DNA from 3 places in the Psychromonas sp. L1A2 genome. Region 2 is predicted to be linked to each of the others. Evidence: predicted binding sites of a transcription regulator. Region 2 holds the regulator's gene; each other region holds the start of a gene.
What was found. The regulator LexA, encoded in region 2, represses DNA repair genes until DNA is damaged. The targets are predictions, from matches to a motif close to TACTGTATNNNNATACAGTA.

Region 1 (2,282 bases), on a different contig from region 2:
GGGGCATTGCCCCCCTTTATTTTAAGCATTTAGGCTTTATTCCTGTTTATGAAATTCTCGCTCATCGTGTTATTTGGTCGGTAGTTGTGACTGCTTTATTAGTTTCGTATTTAAAAGACTGGCCGAATGTTATATCTGTTTGTCGTTCATATAAAAGTCTATTGATGCTAACAATGACCTCATTATTAATAAGTTGTAATTGGTTAGTTTTTATTTGGGCTATTAATAATGGAAAAATGCTAGAGGCGAGCTTAGGCTATTTTATTAACCCTATTGTGAACGTAATGTTAGGGCTGGTTTTTCTTAGTGAGCGGTTATCACGTTTAAAATGGTTTGCAGTGTTCTTAGCCTTTATTGGCGTAGCTGCACAGGCTTGGCAACTTGGTGAATTACCTTGGGTTTCTTTAGTCTTGCCATTTAGTTTTGCATTTTATGGTTTATTACGTAAAAAAGTAAAAGTGAAAGCAATCACAGGATTGTTTTTAGAAACAATGGTGGTGTTACCGATTGCCGCATTTTATTTAATGGTGATCACACATAGCGATACGTCTAACTTATTTAATAATGATTGGTCACTCAATGTATGGTTAATACTGGCAGGTGTTGTCACGGCAATGCCTTTAATATTTTTCGGGCAAGCTGCATTACGGTTGCCTTTATCGACATTAGGATTTTTTCAGTATTTAGCCCCTTCGTTATTATTTTTATTTGCCGTACTACTTTATGATGAACCCATTTCATTCATTAAAATGTTCACCTTCGCCTGTATTTGGTCCGGAATATTACTTTTTGTTTTTGAAAATAAACTGATTAAGTGGTTTAAATAAACAAACTAGATGCTTTAAATTAGCTAACTTAGCATAAAGTACTGGATATTTAGTCAGTTGTTTTTTATGCTTGTTAATATTCGTCTTTATCTTATATAGATTGTGTTCATTAATGACAAAGCAGGGAACAGTATGATTGGATTATTACGTGGTATTTTATTAGAAAAGCAGCCTCCTGAAATCTTATTGGATGTGGCTGGCGTCGGTTATGAGATTCAATTACCAATGAGCTCTTTTTATCCACTACCTGCAGTAGGTGAAGAAGCAATTGTTTATACTCATTTTGTTGTTCGAGAAGATGCACAATTACTTTATGGCTTTGCTGATAAACACGAACGTGCGATGTTTCGAGAGTTAATTAAAGTAAATGGTGTTGGACCTAAACTCGCATTGGCTATTTTATCTGGTATGTCGGCGAATCAATTTGTTCAGTGTATCAATAACGATGCAGTCACTACGTTAGTTAAGCTACCTGGTGTTGGTAAAAAAACTGCCGAGCGTTTAGTGGTTGAAATGAAAGATCGCCTGAAAAATTGGGGCGGAAGTGACTTATTAACACCAGAATCAGATAGATTGTCATTAACTAATGATTTCGAAAATACATTTGTAAGCGGCAATGCAAAAGACGAAGCAATTAGTGCTTTGATTGCTTTAGGGTATAAACCGGCTGTAGCGGAAAAAACCATACAGCAAATTTATAAAGAAGGGATGGATTGTGAAGCCCTTATCCGTAGTTCATTAAAGAATATGATGTAGACTGTCTCACGATATAACATCACTATAAATTTCTGTGTTAAGTGCGCGCTTACTGCTGCTATTTTTGTTTTAGTAAATGCTTATTTTTAAACTAATAGAGTAATTCATGATTGAAGAAGACCGCCTTATTTCAGGTACTCAAAAAACCGATGATAATTTAATAGATAGGGCTATTCGCCCTAAACTATTAGCTGATTATGAAGGGCAGCCACAAGTAAACGCACAAATGGAAATTTTCATTGAAGCGGCACGCCAGCGTAATGAAGCCTTAGATCATCTGCTTATTTTTGGACCGCCTGGTTTAGGTAAAACAACGTTATCGCATATCGTAGCGAATGAATTAGAAGTTAATATTAAAACGACATCTGGACCAATTTTAGAAAAAGCAGGGGACTTAGCGGCACTGTTAACTAACCTTGAAGAAAATGATGTGCTTTTTATTGATGAAATACATCGTTTAAGCCCGATTGTTGAAGAAATCTTATATCCAGCGATGGAAGATTATCAGCTAGATATCATGATTGGTGAAGGACCAGCTGCACGTTCTATTAAGCTAGATTTACCGCCTTTTACATTAATTGGTGCGACTACACGAGCAGGGTCGTTAACGTCACCTTTGCGTGACCGTTTTGGTATTGTGCAACGATTAGAATATTACGATTTAAAATCACTCACTAAAATTGTAATGCGTAGTGCCTC
Region 2 (2,282 bases):
TTCGTTTACTTAATTACTTTAGTGGTTAATTTGCCTTTGGCTGTTGTGGTTGATTGGCTTCCTAGAGGAGCGATTAAAGTTAATAATGCCACAGGTACGATCTGGAAAGGGCAAGCCAAGCAAATTGTAGTTAACCGTAAATTGCGCTTTGATAATGTAAAATGGGATGTGCAGTTAATGGCATTACTTACATTAAACCTAGAGGCCGATGCTTCATTTAACAACGGTTCTCAAGCTATGTCTGGTAAAGGTATTGTTCGTTATGGTTTTTCAGGGATAAGCGCATCAAATGTTATTTTAGATTTAAGTTCAAAAGAATTATTAACATTATTGCCAATGCGTTTGCCGGCTAAAATTTCAGGAGATTTTTCCGCAGTCATTAAAGAATTCACACAAGGCAAACCCTATTGTGAACAATTACAAGGTAACGTACTTTGGCAAAATGCTGTCGTATCTAGTCAGTTAGGCGTAGTCAATTTAGCTTCTCCTACTGTTGATCTCGGATGTGATAATGGTGAGGTTACGGCATTTGTTACTCAAGAGTCAGATGAATTAGCAACAACCTTAGATATTAGTTTAGGCGAAGGCGGCATATATAAGTTAAATGGAGAGATTCAAGGAACCGATAAGTTGGCTCCTTCGATTGCTAAATCATTAACGTGGATTGGCCCAAAAAACGAAAGTGGGGCAACGACACTTAGCTTTAGTGGACAACTTTAAGTAATGAATTAATAGAGTATTGTTGGGTCATTATTTAGCATTATTGGACTTTATTTCCTATCTAATAATAAAAAGAAGAGTCTTAACTAGTATTTAACCATGTATGGATATACACTGTGTTTGTTTACAGTTTATTATCGCGTGGAGATCCTAATGAAAGAGTTAACTAAACGCCAAGGCGAAGTCCTAGACGTAATAAAAGATCAAATTACAAAGACTGGCATGCCACCAACACGCGTGGAATTAGCAAGAATTCTAGGTTTTAAAAGTGCCAATGCAGCAGAAGAGCATTTAAAAGCATTAGCACGTAAAGGGGCGATTGAAATATTATCTGGCACATCTCGTGGTATTCGCGTTATTAGTGAGCATAAAGATAATGAAGCAGCCAACGAAGGCTTGCCTTTAATCGGTAAAGTAGCTGCCGGAGAGCCGATTTTAGCTCAAGAGCACGTTGAAACTCATTACAATGTTGATCCTACTTTATTTCATCCTGCGGCAGATTTTTTATTGCGTGTTCAGGGCGAAAGCATGAAAGATATTGGTATTATGGATGGTGATCTATTAGCTGTACATAAAACCCAAAATATCAATAATGGCCAAGTAGTTGTTGCAAGAGTTGAAGATGATGTAACCGTTAAACGCTTTTATCGTGATGGTAAGCAAATAACATTAAAAGCTGAAAATACATTATTCGATCCCATTAAGGTTGATTTAGAGTTTCAATCATTTGATATTGAAGGTATTGCAGTTGGTGTTATTCGTACTGCTGATTGGATGTAAACGTTTATCTATCTGCTTTGTAACTTAATCGCTTAAGTAAATGCAGTAAATAAATTAATAAAGCGAAGAAAATGCCAATAAATAGTTATTCTATTTATTGGCATTTTCATCACTTGCTTTGAGCAAATAGAGTAAAAAAATGAAACGTATAATAATTATATGCAGTATTGTAATCGTGGGTTTATTTTTTGCGTTAGGTGGATTAGAAGCCATTAATCTAAATGCTAAAAATGGTGATACATTTGAAACAGATAATAATGCTTTATTTTTAGCTAAACCGCGTATTATTTTAAATGAGTTTGCTTTTGAAAAAGCGGGAAAAGTTGCTTTTACAAATGAATCATTAAAAGGGAAATGGACGCTTTTCTTTGCTGGTTATACTTTTTGTCCTGATGTTTGCCCTACTACACTCGCTGATTTAGATCGTATTTATCCTAGTTTAACTAATGATGATAATACAACCACTCAAGTTGTATTTGTTTCTGTTGATCCTAATCGAGATAAAGCGGAACAACTCGCAGACTATGTTCATTATTTTAATAAAAACTTTATCGGTGTAACGAGCACACATAAACAACTATGGCCTTTTGTAACACAGCTTGGTTTAATTTATGGCATTGTTGAAGCGGGTGATACAGATGATTTTTATTTGGTCGATCACAGTGCATCTATTGTTTTAATTGACCCGGATGGAAAGTTGCATGCAACGTTTAAGTCTGTGCCTAATAAGCAAGGTATTAATAGCGTAGATATGGATTTAATGGTTGAAGATATTAAAGAAT
Region 3 (2,282 bases), 1.5 Mb from region 2:
GGTTATTTATCGTATTGGCTAAATTACTGATATAGCTTTAAATCTTTCCTCTAGATATTTATTCTAAATATAGTCTCTAAATACTTCTTCTAAATATAGCTGCTAAATACAATCTCTAAACACAGCCTTTAATTTAGTTTTTAAATAAAATAAGTGCTCCGAACTTTTCAAATAAACAGCATTAAATCTCATCGGCCTCAAATGCTTCATTGGCTTTATTAAAGGCATCATTTTCAGCGCTTTCATCATTATCATCATTGTTATCAAACAATTTTTCTAGTTTTTGTATATGTTCATCCCAAAGCTTTGTACTGTTTTCTTTGCCGTCTTTCCAAAGCTCATTACTAGATTCTTTTCCGTTATCCCAAAGCTCTTTAGTTGTCTCTTTACTCTCATTCCAGACTTCTTCACTAGAGTCTTTACCATTCTCCCAAAGCGCTGTACTTGCTTCTTTACTACCTTCCCAGATCTCTTGGCTTATTTCTTTACTTTTCTGTAAAGCTTCTTTACTCGACTCTGTGCCTAACGTTAAAATATCTTGACTGGTCTTTTTACTTTTTTCCCAAATTTCTTCGCTGGATTTACCTACAGCATCCCAAGACTTAGTGGGATCTGTTTTTCTCGCTGCAGAAGCGGCTATTTTTGCTCTTTCTAATAATGTCGGTTTAGCTTCGCTTGTTTGTACTGCTTCTTCTTGTAAATCAATCGCCATTGGCTCGCTTATTTGCTTTTCAGTGTTTTCCTCGGAGCCGCAGGCTGACACTAATAACGCTGCGCTGAAACATAATGATGATGTTATCTTGTTTGACATTTTCATATCTCAATTCCTATGAGGTCATGCTAATTAACTAATTCCGAATAAGCTTATATAAAATAAGTTATACAGGTTAATTTATGCGAGTGATATATCCTAAATATTAAGGGGCATTTTAAGAATCATTGGTGATTAGTCAAACAATAGTAAAACTAGTTGCAAATAAAGACGTCTAAAACTTGAATTATTACACCATATAAAATACTGTTTATAAAAACAGTTGGAGTGTTCGTTGAAATTATATATTGCTGAAAAACCAAGCTTAGGTCGTGCAGTTGCAGATGCACTGCCAAAACCACATCGTAAAGCTGATGGATGCATCTATGCAGGTAACGGTGATGTTGTTAGTTGGTGTATTGGGCACTTACTAACACAGGTTGATCCTGAAGCTTACGATCCTAGTTTTAAGCAATGGAAATTTGAACACCTTCCAATTATTCCTGAAAAATGGAAATTAAAGTCTGTTGCAACCACAAGTAAACAATTAAGTATTTTAAAAAAGCTAATTAAACAAGCCGATCAATTAGTGCATGTGGGTGACCCAGATAGAGAAGGACAACTTTTAGTCGACGAAGTAATTCATTTTAGTGGTGTAAAAGGCAATAAACTAAAGCAAGTAGAACGTTGTTTAATTAGCGATTTAACGGTTAATGCAGTCAAACGTTCGCTACAGCAATTGCGTTCAAATCAAGATTTTATTCCTCTTTCAACGTCAGCTTTAGCGAGAACCCGTGCAGATTGGTTATATGGTTTAAATTTAACGCGCGCTTATACCTTACTTGCACAAAAATCTGGCTACAAAGGAGTGATATCGGTTGGTCGAGTACAAACACCGTTATTGGGCATAGTAGCAAGGCGTGATAAAGAAATTGAGCAGTTTGTTAGTAAACCCTTTTATGAAGTACTCGCGCATTGCCAGGCTATGAATCAACATAAAAATGAACCTAATTTTACAGCTAAGTGGCAACCAAGTGATGCTTGTGCACCTTATCAAGATTCAGAGGGGCGTGTATTAGTAAAGGGGTTGGCAGAAAACGTAGCGGCACGTATTACTAATCAACCCGCTACAGTTAAAAGCTTCATTAATAAAAATAAAAAACAGGTCGCACCATTACCTTATAATTTATCTAGTTTACAAATTGATGCCGCAAAGCGTTTTGGTTATAGCGCACAGCAAGTGTTAGATGCTGCACAGGGGCTTTATGAAAGGCATAAACTAATCACTTATCCGCGTTCAGATTCGCGTTATTTACCGCGTAATCATCATCAACAAGCGAAGTATGTTACTCAAGCAATTGAGAATAACGACAGTGCAATGAAAGAAGCGGTGCAAGGTGCTAATTTATCAATCAAAGGGCGTGCATGGAATGACAGTAAAGTCGATGCACATCATGCGATTATTCCTACGGATACAAAAAAATCTACCAACACATTAGACTTGGTTTCAAAGAATATTTATCAATTAATT

Region 1: ruvA (Holliday junction branch migration protein RuvA) is a predicted target of LexA. The motif match lies at 867-886, and genes of this name have one in related genera.
Region 3: GQR59_RS12045 (DNA topoisomerase III) is a predicted target of LexA. The motif match lies at 1,017-1,036, and genes of this name have one in related genera.

What each region holds. Positions count from the first base shown of each region.
Region 1 covers NZ_WUAG01000001.1:695,345-697,626, forward strand. The annotation lists gene rarD (EamA family transporter RarD) at 1-827, shown strand, start outside; gene ruvA (Holliday junction branch migration protein RuvA) at 960-1,583, shown strand; gene ruvB (Holliday junction branch migration DNA helicase RuvB) at 1,690-2,282, shown strand, end outside.
Region 2 covers NZ_WUAG01000002.1:1,833,041-1,835,322, forward strand. The annotation lists gene GQR59_RS18380 (type II secretion system protein N) at 1-720, shown strand, start outside; gene lexA (transcriptional repressor LexA) at 874-1,500, shown strand; gene GQR59_RS18390 (SCO family protein) at 1,640-2,282, shown strand, end outside.
Region 3 covers NZ_WUAG01000002.1:352,487-354,768, reverse strand. The annotation lists gene GQR59_RS19020 (DUF1294 domain-containing protein) at 1-30, shown strand, start outside; gene GQR59_RS12050 (hypothetical protein) at 182-817, opposite strand; gene GQR59_RS12045 (DNA topoisomerase III) at 1,047-2,282, shown strand, end outside.